2 regions of the Desulfosarcina variabilis str. Montpellier genome follow, and region 2 is predicted to be linked to the other one. Evidence: riboswitches for the same ligand, from Rfam matches in the RefSeq annotation. Region 2 holds a riboswitch; the other holds the start of a gene.

Region 1 (8,167 bases), 2.4 Mb from region 2:
CGGGATGTCGGTCAAATCGCCACTCCATGGATCGGCGCATTTGAACCTGAACCCGATGCGACGTCCCAGGGCGGTGTGCTGCGTCCAGTCATCTTCAAGGGCGTTCCAGTCAATTACCCCGGGCATATCGGGTTCAAGTGCTTTCCAGGTCACATCATCGTAAACCAAGCTTTGAGGAATGGACGGATCCGCGTAAAATGTGTCGGCATAAGGGGCATAGCCCTTGTACGGATTGGGCAATAGGTCGCTTGTTGCCGATGGATGGACCACAATCAGCTCAGCACATCCGGTGCCGCCAACCAACAGCAGCGCCACTGCAAACAGACCGATGCAGGATAATTTTTTCATCAAGGATCCTTTCCGTTGATATTTTTTTGCTGTATGCATCCATCAAAAGAGAATAGAGGCTATCGGTTACGGTTCTCACTTTCCTTTTCAGGCTGTTGCGGATGCGTGGTTTTTGATGCACGCCGTGGTATTGCCAGCCACAAGACGAGCAATCCGTATACGGAAAGAAATGCCACGCTGACTAAAAATGCGTAGAGGATTGATCCGGTCCAGTCGTAAATCAGCGGGAAAAAGAAAGCATTGACCATGGTGGCGATCAGAATATGAACGACAAGTGGCGGGCCTTTGAGAAGATTGGCCATTGGACGCTCCTATACGGCGGATTCAAATGCGCTCCGCATTATTGTTTTTGAAAAAAAGCAAGTTGTATTGCCTGGATATTGAAAACGCCATTCTATCCGATGGACAATCGATTGCAACCATAGTTTTTTAAAATGGTGCTTGCGCTTGTCCGGATAACTTGTCTACAGTAAAAAAAGGACGTTAGAAAAACTCAACCTATTAAAATTCTCTGTATTAGAAAAAAAACTTTACCTATGAACTATTTTCTATATAAAATATGAAAAACATTTCATATTTTTGCTGTATGATTAGCCCATCACATCAGTCAATTCTTATAAATAGTTAATAAAAACAGTAGTGAAAAAAATGTAGTGTATTTGGAGCAATTTTTGCCTATTTTTTAAGCGTTACGCTATAATTGTCAAGAAGTCAGAAAATCATCTGTTTGAGTTGACCTTTTAAGCGATTGCGAAACGGGACACCAAACCAACGGTTGTCAATCTATCTATCATTGAAGGTCTCGCGGCTCGATTTGTGGAATTCCTTGTTTTTTTAATGCGCAAACGAGAACGCCCAAGTGCAAGCACCATGAGCATCACTGAAATCGATCATCACTGATTGGTCTTATTCTCTATCGGTAGCGCTTTTCTGTAAACGTCAACACTGAACCCGAACGCTCAACCAGCCTCTCCATCATCTCAAAGGAACCACCATTGAAACTACTTCCTGCAGGCCACTTGGAGTCAGCACTGCATAGCAGCGAAGAACAAATGGTTCAGCCATGCAATTTAGTAACTGTCTGAAAATCGAAAACTTCTGAGTCGATTGCGATGAATTCTCGGTAGTGACTCCACCCGCCCAATTTTTATGGTGGAGTAAAAGCTCCAAAACAAGAAGCGCATGGGCAGATCAATCCAGGCATTATGCGGATTGTAAACGAAAGGGGGAAGTATGAGCTCGATTTTAAAAAGAAAGTTCTACTTGTGGGTTTTTGTATCGACCGTCTTGTTATCAATCCTTGGTTTTGCAGGCACTACAGTCGCTGACGAGACGGTTGACAACAGCGACACGGCCAGCACGTCGTCCACCGGCAGTTGGCAGGTATCCAGCGGTACAACACCGTTTGACCCATCTGACCCGTCAGCCAATTCATTATGGGCCAGAGGTGGCGATGACACCTTTACCTGGTCTTTCAGCCCCACCCAGACCGGAACCTACGAGGTTTGGGAATGGCATTCCGGGTGGAGTTCAAGAACCACGGCGGCGCCGCACCAGATAAGATACGCGGGCGGCACGGCCAACGTTTCGGTCAATCAGCGTGTCAATGCAGGGCAATGGAACAGTTTGGGAACTTACCCGTTTGCAGAAGGCACGACGTACACGGTGAGGGTCACGTCCGTTGCCGACAGCTCGAGTACCTGTGCCGACGCGGTGCGCTGGACACTGGTGGGCGAGGACAACCTTCCTCCCACGGCAGTGATCGACAGTATCAGTCCCAACCCGGCTACCGAAGGACAGACCGTCGAATTCAATGGCAGTGGGAGCAGTGATATTGACGGCACAATCGTCGACTATCATTGGTCTTCGAGCATTGATGGTGATCTGGGCGACAGTGCGTCGTTTTCAAGTAGCGATCTGTCCACAGGGAGCCACACCATTGTCCTGGAAGTCCAGGATGATGACGGCGCGTGGTCGGATCCGGTTTCCCAGACATTGACCATCACCGTCATGTCCGACGACACGATTGCGGACAACAGCGACACGGCCAGCACGTCGTCCACCGGCAGTTGGCAGGTATCCAGCGGTACAACACCGTTTGACCCATCTGACCCGTCAGCCAATTCATTATGGGCCAGAGGTGGCGATGACACCTTTACCTGGTCTTTCAGCCCCACCCAGACCGGAACCTACGAGGTTTGGGAATGGCATTCCGGGTGGAGTTCAAGAACCACGGCGGCGCCGCACCAGATAAGATACGCGGGCGGCACGGCCAACGTTTCGGTCAATCAGCGTGTCAATGCAGGGCAATGGAACAGTTTGGGAACTTACCCGTTTGCAGAAGGCACGACGTACACGGTGAGGGTCACGTCCGTTGCCGACAGCTCGAGTACCTGTGCCGACGCGGTGCGCTGGACACTGGTGGGCGAGGACAACCTTCCTCCCACGGCAGTGATCGACAGTATCAGTCCCAACCCGGCTACCGAAGGACAGACCGTCGAATTCAATGGCAGTGGGAGCAGTGATATTGACGGCACAATCGTCGACTATCATTGGTCTTCGAGCATTGATGGTGATCTGGGCGACAGTGCGTCGTTTTCAAGTAGCGATCTGTCCACAGGGAGCCACACCATTGTCCTGGAAGTCCAGGATGATGACGGCGCGTGGTCGGATCCGGTTTCCCGGACATTGACCATCACCGTCATGTCCGACGACACGATTGTGGACAACAGCGACACGGCCAGCACGTCGTCCACCGGCAGTTGGCAGGTATCCAGCGGTACAACACCGTTTGACCCGTCTGACCCGTCAGCCAATTCATTATGGGCCAGAGGCGGCGATGACACCTTTACCTGGTCTTTCAGCCCCACCCAGACCGGAACCTACGAGGTTTGGGAATGGCATTCCGGGTGGAGTTCAAGAACCACGGCGGCGCCGCACCAGATAAGATACGCGGGCGGCACGGCCAACGTTTCGGTCAATCAGCGTGTCAATGCAGGGCAATGGAACAGTTTGGGAACTTACCCGTTTGCAGAAGGCACGACGTACACGGTGAGGGTCACGTCCGTTGCCGACAGCTCGAGTACCTGTGCCGACGCGGTGCGCTGGACACTGGTGGGCGAGGACAACCTTCCTCCCACGGCAGTGATCGACAGTATCAGTCCCAACCCGGCTACCGAAGGGCAACAGGTCACTTTTACCGGCCATGGCAATGATGTTGATGGTGAAATTACGGGGTATCGGTGGTCCTCCAGCATAGACGGTGTTTTGAATCACACCGCTTCATTTACCACCACCGCGTTATCCTCAGGGGGGCATACCATCTTTTTTGAGGTCTGCGACAATGAGGATGAGTGGTCGGCGGCTGTGACCACTCTGCTTACCGTAAACGATGTAACTGCAGTGGAGGAGCATATTTACTATTGCATTGGCTATGGCGTCATTCACAACCCCCTTGAGGAAGCGGAAGACTGGTTCGACACCAATGGCTTTCAAAAAGTAAATGGTTTGTGGCAGTATACCAATGGTTCGGGGAAGGCTTTTATTTTCCATATTATCCAAGACATCGAAGGCATGCGACAGGCTTTGATGACGGAAAATGCGCATGTTATCTATCGGGGGCATGCCAATTATGGAATGGGCGTTGTGTTTGTAACGGAAAGCGAACAGGCCAGCGAAGAGGTGACTGATATATACACCATTGACGATCCAAGAATTTTCAACATCAGCTCCCCCTGGTTCCATGTCAGCGTCCGAGGATTGATCACCAATCAGGCGTATCCGAACTGGTGGCCGATTTTTCAGGACGGGACCAGTGGGGTCATGAACTATGATTTTGGTGAGACCACAGGTACCCCACCGTATTATTACGATACGCCCGCCTACAACTACTACATCACCTACCAGATTCCTGGAGATCCGTCTGGAACGAACTATCTCATGGAATCAGTAAATTTTGGCGCTCTTGAGCGTTTCCCTGACTCGGGAACTCCTGCATGGTATGCGGCTGATGGCAGTGAACCTGACCCCGACAATCCTGACCACCTTCAATACTTCATCACCAACCCGGAGCCGCCTGACCCGGATGATCCCTATCCCAAAACGCATTTTGGTCGTAAAACGATTCTTTTTCGCAAAGCGTTGGAGATCCCGAAAGATGAGATGAAATACAGCCGTTTTTTCTATCAAAGTTGCAACTCCGGTAATTATTATCTGACTACCTTTAACCACGGTATTGTTTTTTATACTGTTAACAACTCTGGTAGCCACGGGTTTTGGACTTATGTAAGGAATTACATCGATGGTATGAGCGACCGGGTTATCTGGCAACGGATGCAAGCCCGAGAAGCGGTTTACGATTATTACAATTTCAACAAATTGCCGTCTCAACAATAGTTAAAACAAGGATTTGGAGGGCTAACAAAATGAAAACCCATCTAACCGTCATTCTTATGATGATCGTGCTGATTGCCTTGCAAATCAGTGTGGTTTATCCGGAAGAACCCGTGGTGCCCGATGTCGACCATACATTCAGCATGGAAAGAGAGCGGCGTATTGATCAATTGGAACGTCTTTCATCCCGAAATGTGATCAACGCCTTTGTCTCTCCGGAATTTTTCGATCAGGAAGATTATTTAGACAAGGCCATTTTTCGTGCATTTGACCATCGATCCCATGAAGCCATCGGGCTTGCACTGGGTTATGTTCAATCCACGCAAGTCGGAGAAGAAGGAGAAAGCGCACGTAAGCTTTACATTGCCAAAAGGATGTTCCAAATATTTCCGGAGGAAGTCGTCGATGATCTGATCAATATTTACAGCCGGTCCGGACCAAAAGTAAGATCCAATGTCATCTATGTAGTAGGACAAATGGCCGGAACGGATGAGATCAAGACACTGCTTGTCAATGCGCTGTCTGATATGGACTATTGCCAGGACGTAACCGACGAAACATTGGGCAAACCATTGCGTGTATGTGACATGGCATACAACCAATTAGTCATCAGATATAATGTTGAGAATGTGCTCCGTACGATTGGCTCCACGCATGCCTTGGATGTGAGGGACTATTACATTGCCCTGTTGAGACGCCAACTATAAAGGACTATTGGTAAAATCGACCATCTAACATCGTCTGGATTCAGCCCCTTTCCAGGCCGCTTCATCAAACCACCCGCTCAGCGGGTGGTTTTTTTGAACGATTTCAATAATGACAAAACGCCGCAGATTGGTAAATTACCAGACTTGTGAAAAAGTGCGTGTTGGCAGGCAATGCAAAAAGAAAAGGCAGGGCGCCGAAGCCGCTGTAACGAAAGGTGTAGATGGTTTGACATGCTTTGTCTTTCGATGCTAAGAAGTATTCTTTCTGAAATGAAGTCGATTAAGCCGCGAACAACGGCTAAAAAATAACGTTCGAGGATCTTTCGTATTTTGCTGGGGGAGTCGATGGGAATTGGCTGAGAGGGGGCTTGAAGCCCCGACCCCTATAACCTGATTCGGGTAATGCCGGCGTAGGGAAGTTCATCGCACGATTCTTATTTTTCGTTCCTGCCTTTCCCCGATTGCCGCATTTGGCGGGGTAACCATTGTTGACCATCGAGGGAATTACCAAACATTTTGACGCAAGCCCGGTGATAACGGACTTTTGCCTGACCGTTCCGGAAAACGGATGCGTGGCCCTGATCGGGCCGTCGGGCTGCGGGAAAAGCACCTTGTTCGATCTTATCATGGGCGTTGTGCCCATGGAAACCGGCAAGATCCGCTGGCGTGATCGGATTGTTCCCGACCTGAGTCAACTGGCAGCTTACATGCAGCAATCCGACCTGCTTCTGCCCTGGCTGGGACTGGTGGACAATGCCCGTCTGCCATCGGATATTGCCGGTGAATCCAAAGCTACGTCCATGCCTCGGGTCGAGGCATTGTTCGACCGTCTGGGGTTGGCCGGATTCGAAAATTACCTGCCGTCTATGGTATCCGGTGGCATGCGCCAGCGCTGCGCGCTGGCGCGTACGCTCATGTTCGGCCGGGATCTGGTGCTGCTTGACGAGCCTTTATCTGCATTGGACGCCATTACCCGCCGCAATCTACAGCAGATGTTGCGCCTGCTGCAAACCGAATTTGGCAAGACGATCCTGATGGTTACTCACGATATCGAGGAGGCACTGGTGCTGGCCGATGAACTGATCGTATTGACGCGTCCGCCCATGCGGGTGGCGGACCGCATAACCCTTTCCATGCCCCACCCGCGGCGACTGGAAGATCCCCCATTGGTGGTCATCAAACACCGGGTATTGAATATGTTGCAGGAGGGTCGGCAGGCGTGAAACAGACTTGGACCATACCGGCCGGGATCCTGTTGCTGGTTGCCGGTATCTGGGAAGTCAGCAGCCGCCTTTCGGATTTGCCCGACTTTATCCTACCGCCACCCAGCAGGATTGTGCAGGTGGCTGTCGGTCACGCCCCGCAGCTTTTGCCTCATGCCGGGATCACGCTGGTCGAGATTATGGCCGGCATCCTCCTGGCCCTGGCTCTGGCGGTGCCCCTGGCTGTGGCCATGTTCGCCAAGCCATCTCTGGAAAAGGCCCTGGCCCCGTTTCTGGTGGCCTCCCAGGCCATTCCGGTATTTGCCCTGGCGCCCCTGCTGGTGGTATGGCTGGGATACGGCCTGGCCAGCAAGATTTTCATGGCCGCAGTAATTATATTTTTTCCGATCACAGTCAGCCTGCTGGAGGGGTTTCGAAGTTGCGATAGCGCCTTTCGCGTACTGTTCCGCCTGATGGGGGCCGGCTTCTGGCAGACCCTGCGACGGCTCTACTGGCCCTGGGCCCTGCCGTACTTTTTTGCCGGATTGCGGGTGGGGGTGAGCGTGGCCACCATTGGTGCGGTGATTGGCGAATGGGTGGGCGCTCAGCAGGGACTGGGCTATTTGATGATCCAGTCCAACGCGCGTCTCAAAACCGACTGGGTGTTTGCCGCCATCTTGTGGCTGTCATTGATGGGCCTTTTCCTATGGCATGCCGTGGGATGGCTGGAGCGTCATTGCCTGGCCTGGAAAGATTCTCCCAACCCAACATCTCAAGGAGGAAATCATAGATGAAACGCATTTTGATGATCCTGATCCTGATTGCCGGTGTATCCTGGAGCGGGCCGGCCCTGGCCGAGGCACCCCTGACGCTCATGCTCGACTGGTTCCCTAATGTGGATCATATGCCGATCTATGTAGCCCAGGAACGCGGCTTTTTTTCTCAGGCGGGCGTAACCGTAAAAATTCTCAATCCATCGGATACGTCAGATGCCTTGAAACTGGCGGTGGCCGGCCGGGTCGATTTGGCCGTCTCTTATGAGCCGCAGACGCTGATGGCGGCCGGCCGGGGAATCGACGTGCGTGTTGTGGGACGTCTGATCGGGCATCCCTTGTGTACGTTGATGTATCTGAAAAAAAGTGGTTTTACCAAGCCCGCTGACCTGACCGGCCGCACCATCGGCTATACGGTTCCCGGTCTGATGGATGTGCTCATGGACGCATTTGCAAAAATTAACCATATCACTGACTATAAGCTGGTCAATGTGGGCTTTTCCATTGCCCCGGCGCTCAGTGCCGGGCGGGTCGATGCGGTCATGGGACCGTTTAAGACCTATGAGACGGTAACCATGGCCCACGAGGGAATCGACACCGGTTTTTTCGAACTGGAAACCTGGGGCATCCCGGATTACGATGAGTTGATTTTTATTTGCGGGCCAAAAACGCTGGCGAGCAAGAAAAATCAGGTGCAAGGCTTTGTGCAGGCCGTTGCCAAAGCAATCGATGTGATCGACGCCTC
Region 2 (8,167 bases):
CCAGGTGACGGTCTTCAACCACGCAGCCAGGCTGAAAACCGCCCACGTGGGGCCGGATGCGGGGCAGGGATGCGCTGATTTCGGTTTCCGGATAGCGGTCTTGCAGATAGTGGGCATGCAAGCCGGTGAAGAAGGCGTCGCGGTGCCAGTCGTCCAGTCCCAGCAGGGCGCCCACATTGACCGCCCGCATGGCTGCCCGGCAGGCGCGTTCCGGGGCGTCCAGGCGGAAACCATAGTCCCGCTTGGGGCCTTTGGGATGCAATTCGGCATACAGCCTTTCGTTGTAGGTCTCCTGGTAAAGGGTCAGGCTGTCGGCCCCGGCGGCGATCAATCGTTTGTACTCGTCTTCGGTCAGGGCGTAGATTTCGATGCCGATGGCCGTAAAATATCGATCCAGTACCCGGCAGCAGTCAGCGATGTAATCCACGCTGGCAATGGACGGTGCGTCACCGGTGAGAATCAGGATGTGCTTGAGTCCGCTGGCGCTGATGGCACGCGCTTCGTCTTCGACTTCAGCAAGGCTCAGTTGACGCCTGTCGATCCGGTTTTTATGATTGAAACTGCAGTACAGGCACCCGTTGGTGCAATAATTGGACAGGTACAGCGGGGTATAAAGCACCATGGTGCGCCCGAACTGGGCCATGGTCAGGCCGTGGGCCTTGCGGGCCATGGCTTCCAGATGGGCTTCGGCTGCCGGCGACAGCAGGCAGAGGAAATCATGGGCGGTCAGTGTGCGTTTGCTCAAGGTGCGGCGCACGTCGCTATCGGTTACCGATTGCATGCGTCCCACAAGATCCGCGTTCCGCCACATGGCATAGGTGGTGTAAAAACTCATGGTCATTTTCTTTCCGAAATAGGGCTTTCTAAAATATTTTTTTGCTAAAATAGAGCTCGCTATTCGTACAGAAAACCGGTCAGCGGTGACGATGCCGTTGCCTGGATGCCGACACTGCCGGTTCCGGACAGGCAGGCCTCGCGGCCGGCTCGGATGGCCGCGGCAAAGGCGCCGGCCATGGCCACCGGATCACCGGCACTGGCGATGGCTGTGTTGACCAGGCATGCATCGGCTCCCATCTCCATGGCATCACAGGCCTGGGATGGCTTGCCGATGCCGGCGTCCACCACCACCGGGACGTTGATCGTATCGATGATGATGTGCAGCATCTCCCGCGTGGTCAGGCCCTGGTTGGTACCAATGGGTGCTCCCAGGGGCATGACCGCCGACGCCCCGGCATCTTCCAATTGGCGGGCCACAACGGGGTCGGCATTGATGTAGGGCAGCACCACAAACCCGTCTTTGACCAGGGTTTCAGTGGCCAACAGGGTCTGGTGACCGTCGGGCAACAGGTGCAGGTTGTCCGGGATGACTTCAATTTTGATCCAGTTGCCACATCCCGTGGCCCGGGCCAGGCGGGCGATGCGCACGGCTTCCTCGGCATTGCGGGCACCGGAGGTGTTGGGCAACAGCTGCATGCTATCGGGAATATGGTGCATGACATTGTCGGTGGTGGCCCTGAAATCCACTCGACGCAGGGCCACGGTGATGATCTGTGACCCGGACGCCGTGATGATGTCGGGGATCATCTCATCCGAAGGATATTTGCCGGTACCGATCAACAAACGCGAGTCAAACGATCGGCCGCCTATGGTCAACGTATCGCTGGAATTGTTTGTATGCATGGGGTCAGCCTCCGCCCACGAATTTTAATATTTCAAGGTTGTCATTGTCTTCTAACCATACCTGGTCGAAGTCTACGGTGGTGATAATCGCCAAGTTATGCTCGACCACGACGGTTTCAGGGTCCAGCCCCTTTTCCCGGATCAGGTCGCCCACAGTGATTGCTCCCGTGAGACGTTCCGGTTTCCCATTGAGTCGGATCTCCATATTCCCCTCCTCCAAACGGAATAAAAAAAGGCCTGCCCATGAAGGACAAGCCTGACAAAAAGAAATCCAATCGTATATTCTGTCATGCTTCCCTACGGCAGCATTACCTGCATCAGGTTCAAAGGGTTGGCGCCGCTGCGCCATCTCAGCCCCCATTGGGGCACCCCCAGCATTTTTATTTTTTGTATCTACTTAATGGATCTGGGCTGGGAAATCAAGTCCGGATCACGCTGTTTTTTCTCACAACATTGGCACTGAGTGCTTGAAAACGGTTCTCGATGTCAAAATGGCCGCGTCCAATCTGGTAGATGTTGCGCACGATCGTTGTTTCCGGACAGGCCAGTCCGGCCAAAAGAATACATGACGCGGCGCGGATGTTGTCCGGACGGGTATCGGCGCCTTTGAATGTAGTGGGGCCGTTGACGATGGCCAGACCATCCTCTTCGTCCAGGTCGATGACCGCGCCCAGTTTTCTCAACTCGGAAACCTGGCTGAAACGCTTGTCGAAAATACGTTCGCGGATGTAACTCTGGCCGTCGGCAATGCAGGACAGGGCCATCATGCCGGGCTGAAAATCCGTGGCGAAACCGGGGTAGGGGCAGGTGAGCACGTTGACCGGTTTTAATTGTCGGCCTGGGGAAGAAACTTCAAGCACATACCCGTTGACGTTGATTTCAACTCCCATCTGCATCATTTTTTCGATCAGGATACGGATGTCCTCGGGTGCCACGCCGATAATGGAAATCCGTCCTCCAGCAATACCGGCGGCCATCATGAACAGGCCGGCGTCCAGACGGTCATTCATGGCATAGTATTCAATGGCATTGAGCTGGGGTACGCCTTCCACGGTGAGCGTGCGCGTGCCCAGTCCATGAATCTTGGCGCCCATTTTGATCAGAAATTTGGCAAAATCGGTGATTTCGGGATCGGCCCCGGCGTTTTCAATAATCGATATGCCTTTGGAAAAACAGGCGGCCATCATCAGATTTTCCGTTCCGGTGTGGCTGGGAAAATCCAGATACATGGTGGTCCCGGCAAACGTCTCCCCGCTGATGATAAAGGCATCCTTGGCCGTGATCTTTGCCCCCAGACGGGCAAACCCGCGGTAATGGTAGTTGAGGTTGCGGCTTCCCAAGGGGCAACCGCCGACGGAGGGCAAGCGGACTTCACCCAGTCGTTTGAGCAGGGCCGGGATGAACAGCACCGAGGCCCGTAAACGGCAGGTCAGTGATTCAGGCAGATCCGACCGGTTCAAGTGCGTGGCGTCCACACAAACCACTTTTTCACTGGCAAAATAATCCACCTTGGCACCGACGTGGCGCATGATGTCAAAGGCCACGAGAATATCGTTGAGCGGTGGCACATTGCGGATTACGCTACAACCGTGTTCGGGAAGCAGGGAGGCTGCCAGCATGGGAAGAATGGCGTTTTTCGATCCCTGAACACAAACACTGCCCGAAAGGGGCCTGCCACCATTAATTTCAATATATTCCTGATCGGACATAAGCGTTGCCTCTCTGGTTGTTCGACCTGTTGGTCAGCCCATTGGTTTTGAATTTGCTGTCAAGCGATTTTTTCGTTAAATTGGCATAAATGATTGCTGACGGCAACTGAATTTTATGGGTTGGCTTTGTTCGTGCCTGTGCTACATTAATTGAAGCGCCATCTACCGTTTGAACTTTTTCCTGTGCACCGATGTCAATGCGCCAGTATAGGTGGCAGGAAAACCAGCCGTATCAACAAGATCAAAAAAGGCATGAAAAAATGAACAACACTGCACAGGCCATTGCATTGGAAATACTTCAATCCAATCTCAAATTGCCTCCCTTTCCACCCATTGGAAGCCAATTGCTGGCCATGAATCATCAGCCGGTCCAAGAGGTCGATGTGGATCAATTTATCCGGTTGATTGAATCTGACATGAGCCTTACCACCCATTTGCTGCAGCTGGCCAACTCCGCCTACTTTGGTGCCATCCAGAAAGTATCCAGCCTCAGACAGGCGATCATGCATATCGGCCTTGAGGAATCCATCAATGCCATCAACCTGCACTTTTTCCGCACCATTTTACCTGAGTTCCCGCGCATCGAAGGCTTTTCGGGCAAGGATTTTTGGGCTCACTCATGGGCTTGCGGTATGGCCAACCGCATGCTGGGCAGGACGGACCTGCATATCAACAGCATCCCCGGAGAACTGTATATCGCCGGTCTTTTACATGGCATAGGGAAACTGATTCTGGCCCTGACCCGTCCTGAAGACTTTCTGAAATGCCTTGAAAATTCGAGCATTTACAATCAACCGATCGTTGAGGCGGAATTGGATCTGATCGGGACGACCGATACGGATATTGCCTTTGAAGTTCTCAGGTCATGGCAATTCCCACAATCCATCTGCATGGCCGTCAAGCATTATCGTGAACCTGAAAAGGCCGACAAAACCTTCTGGGAAATAGCGGCGGTCACCCAATTTGCCTATTTTATCGCCAATACCTCCGGCATTGGCAATGCCATGGATTTTTACGCCTATGATTTAGAGCAGACATGGTTGGGCAGGGACCTTGCCTCGCCGCTGGCCGACGAGGCAATCCGCAACCGTGTGGTTCAAGATATTTACGAAACGCTCAAGAAAAAGTTTGCGGCCATGTCCGATGAGAAGAAGGCCGACACTGACAAGGGATCGGGCAATGTCTCACCCAAACCAGGTAAGTCAGGGACAAAGCCTCCCCCATCCAAGAAAAAGATCAGCTGGCTGGCCAGGCTACTGAGCCTTTTCAGGTTCCACTAAATTCACTGCTCATTGATCAGCATTCCAGAGAAAATAGCTGATGAAAAGATCACATCCCACGGGCGTATCATTGGTGTGCCCCATGTAGACACTGAAATTTCTTCCCCGGGTATACTGGTCTAAAAAGAATCCCAATGGTTTTTTCTTCTCTGTACCCATGAAAATACCAGTTTCGGTCTCCTGTTCGCCAATGTGCAATGCCCCAACGTAGACAATCACCTTTGCATCGGGATGTGCATGGAAAATTTCTCTTTTGATGGTTTCAAACATTGTCCGGTCCCGGGGAAGATTGACGAATCCACTGCGCTGGCCGGCATCAATGAAGCGGATCTGATAGTCAAGATCAATGGCTTGTTTGGCCAGGTCGATCCAACCGGGCTTGGCGTGAAAAAATTGATCGTTGTCGATGGGTTGATCTTTCTTATAGGTGCGGCAGAAACGGACAATGTCACTTGAATGGGTTCCCGCTGGTGCGTTCTGATTGACCTCGAGCGCGAGATAAAGGAGATGACACGCCATGCGCGCATACGGTTTCATGTCAATGGAGATCGTGGGAACATTAGCCATTTGCCTGTGCTTGGTTTTTTCCTGTACCCATCCGGTCCGCCGATTGGTGTTTCAGCCCCATCACATTGCTTGGATACCCGATTTTCCAGATGATGCGGTGAATTTTAAGCGATTTTGGATACAATCGGATCAGGGGCCGGTTGAAGGCTGGCTCTTCAAAGGAAAAGGGGCCAATGGGGGCCATCACCGTGGACCGGCCGTCCTCATCGCCCATGGCAACCGTGAGCTGATCGATTTTTATCGAGATCGGGCTGAAGCCTATCAACGCTTGGGCATCACCGTGCTGTTGGGGGAATACCGTGGATACGGACGAAGCGCCGGGACACCCAGTCGCGCGCGTATTGCTTCGGATTTTATGGCATTTTATGACTACCTGGCATCGCAGCCATTTGTGGATCCCCAAAAAGTGGTATTTCACGGCCGTTCACTGGGCGGCGCGGTCATCAGTGAACTCAGCCGGCAGCGGCCGGCAGCGGGCATCATCGTGGAGTCGACCTTTACATCGATCAAGGCCATGGCCCACGGCGCTCCGGAGCTTTTTCTCGTGGATCGGTATGACACGCTTGGCGCACTGCTGGACTATTCAGGGCCGATTCTGATCATTCACGGCACGCGGGACAATGTGGTCCCGGTCGCCCACGCCCTGGAAGTGAAAAAGCATATTCCCCGTGCCGAACTTCTCCTTTACGATTTCGGGCACAGTGATGGACCGCCGGATTGGGATCACTACTGGAAGGATATCATGGAATTTTTGCATCGGGTGGTGGATTGAAATGTTCGGCAAAGGTTTTTTTACCTTATTATTTAGGCCTTAAAAAAAACCGGTGGTTGCAATCGCTATAACACTACCTCCGGAATATAACTATGTACATTAGGTGAGTAATGTAGACCGTAAATCTGAAATTCTACTCACTAAAGAGACGGCGAAAAAATTTTTACAAAGTGTCCTCAAGGGTGTCACCGAAACAAAAAAGGGGTTGCGCATATCGCGTAACCCCTTGTTTTTCTTGGTAGCGGGGAGAGGATTCGAACCTCTGACCTTCGGGTTATGAGCCCGACGAGCTACCAGACTGCTCCACCCCGCATCAAATTGAAGTTCGCACACTAAACGTTTTTAATCTGATTGTCAACAGGTAAAACGAGAAAAATGGATTCTTTTTCATATCTTCATTATTATCTTGCCCATGACAGGATCTTTTTCTTTATGGCATTGCGTTTGTCGCTGTTTTCCCGGCACTGCACCATGACCTGCTTGTTGCGGCCGGTATGACCGGAAACAATGCTGACTGATGATTTGGCGACCGACAGCAACCCTGCCAAAAAAACACCACATGCTTTATTGGCTGCATTGTCCACTGGCGGTGCGGTCAGATTAATTTTCAATGCATCGCCATACAGCCCCGTAATCCGGTTTTTTGAGGATCGGGGTTGAACACGGATGCGAAAAACCAGCCCTTCAGTTTTTTCCTGGATTGTAAATGCCATGGTATTGATTTATTCTGATCACCGGTCACCGGTCACCGGTCACCGATCACTGATCACCACCCGCCTGCGCAACCATCTCCCGGATAAATTGGGGCGGACGAACCACCTTGCCCTCGTCATTGACAAACGCATGCCGGGTATATCCTGTGGTATGCGTCACGCTGCCGTCCTGACTGGTAATGGCGTAGTCAAACTGCATGCCGGCACGAAATCCCGTATTGAGAGAGGCCTGGATGACGAGGACGTCGTCATACCGTGCCGGGGTGTGATATTTACATTTTACCTCGGATACCGGTAGCTTGAGCCCTCGCGCTTCGATTTCCCGATAGGGCAGTCCCAGGTGACGGAACAGCTCGGTGCGGCCCATCTCAAACCACCGCAGATAATTGGCGTGATAGACGATTCCCATGGTGTCCGTATCGCCGTAGATCACGCGGTAGGTAGTGCTATGGGTCAGATTGGGTAATGCTGATGTCATGATCTTCAACCTTCAACCTTATACCTTAAGCCTTATACCCATTTTCAAAAGACCTTGCCGAAAATGTCTCTCAGTTCCTCATACGTGGTTGTCACTGGAAATTGGGGGTACTCATCAATCACATTTTTCGGGGGCCGGAACAATATGCCCTGATGGGCTTCTTTTAGCATGGCGACATCATTATACGAATCCCCCATGGCCAGCACCTCGTAGTTCAGGTCTTTGAACGCTTGGACCACTTTGCGTTTGCCGTCGGCCTGGCGCAGGTTGTAATCGGCAATGGCGCCGCCCGCATCGATGGTCAGACCGTGGCACAGCAATGTTGGCCAACCCAGTTTTTTCATCAGCGGTTTGGCAAATTCCACGAAGGTATCCGACACAATGATCACCTGTGTCTGGGACCGCAGCCAGTCCAGAAAGTCTTTGGCGCCCGGCAACGGATCAATGGTGGCGATCACGTCGGTAATGTCCTTGAGCTTCAGACCGTTGGCATCCAAAATGGACAGGCGCCGTTTCATCAGAACGTCATAATCGGCAATGTCCCGGGTGGTCAGCCGCAAATCGTCGATACCCGTACGCTCGGCCACATTGATCCAAATTTCCGGGATAAATACACCTTCCAAATCAGAGCAGATAATATGCATGTTTCCTCACAACAAAAGTTAAACCGCATTAAATAAGATGGCCTGAAACTCAGTCTTGTCCGTCTTGGTCCTCGATTCTGACCAGCATGGGCGTGCCGGCGACCACATCCAGGGCTTCGATTTCCGCCAGGGCCTTGGCGACGTCGGCTTCGCGGGCATAATGGGTTAACATCACCACGGGTACGGATCCATCGGTTTTACGCCCCTTTTGGTGGACGCTTTTCAGGCTGATGGCGTGTTTGCCCAAAATGCCGGCGATGGTTGCCAGAACGCCGGGGCGGTCCATGGCATCGAAACGAAAATAATAGTGGGTGATGATATCAT

Evidence for each region. A riboswitch is a leader RNA that binds a small molecule or an ion and turns the genes downstream of it on or off. The one in region 2 is predicted to bind thiamine pyrophosphate.
Region 1: it holds a riboswitch for thiamine pyrophosphate, as region 2 does, so the genes downstream of both, Dvar_RS21420 (ABC transporter ATP-binding protein) here and thiS (sulfur carrier protein ThiS) in region 2, are expected to answer to the same signal.

The regions. Positions count from the first base shown of each region.
Region 1 covers NZ_CP159846.1:4,738,787-4,746,953, forward strand. The annotation lists gene Dvar_RS21400 (DUF4832 domain-containing protein) at 1-348, opposite strand, end outside; gene Dvar_RS21405 (hypothetical protein) at 408-650, opposite strand; gene Dvar_RS21410 (PKD domain-containing protein) at 1,582-4,743, shown strand; gene Dvar_RS21415 (hypothetical protein) at 4,773-5,447, shown strand; TPP riboswitch at 5,773-5,881, shown strand; gene Dvar_RS21420 (ABC transporter ATP-binding protein) at 5,933-6,670, shown strand; gene Dvar_RS21425 (ABC transporter permease) at 6,667-7,443, shown strand; gene Dvar_RS21430 (ABC transporter substrate-binding protein) at 7,440-8,167, shown strand, end outside.
Region 2 covers NZ_CP159846.1:2,350,890-2,359,056, forward strand. The annotation lists gene thiH (2-iminoacetate synthase ThiH) at 1-835, opposite strand, end outside; gene Dvar_RS10625 (thiazole synthase) at 895-1,680, opposite strand; gene thiS (sulfur carrier protein ThiS) at 1,685-1,885, opposite strand; TPP riboswitch at 1,958-2,063, opposite strand; gene murA (UDP-N-acetylglucosamine 1-carboxyvinyltransferase) at 2,100-3,389, opposite strand; gene Dvar_RS10640 (HDOD domain-containing protein) at 3,650-4,669, shown strand; gene Dvar_RS10645 (hypothetical protein) at 4,679-5,188, opposite strand; gene Dvar_RS10650 (alpha/beta hydrolase) at 5,187-6,008, shown strand; tRNA gene Dvar_RS10655 (tRNA-Met) at 6,245-6,321, opposite strand; gene Dvar_RS10660 (DUF167 domain-containing protein) at 6,410-6,721, opposite strand; gene Dvar_RS10665 (acyl-CoA thioesterase) at 6,768-7,199, opposite strand; gene thrH (bifunctional phosphoserine phosphatase/homoserine phosphotransferase ThrH) at 7,244-7,843, opposite strand; gene Dvar_RS10675 (homoserine dehydrogenase) at 7,893-8,167, opposite strand, start outside.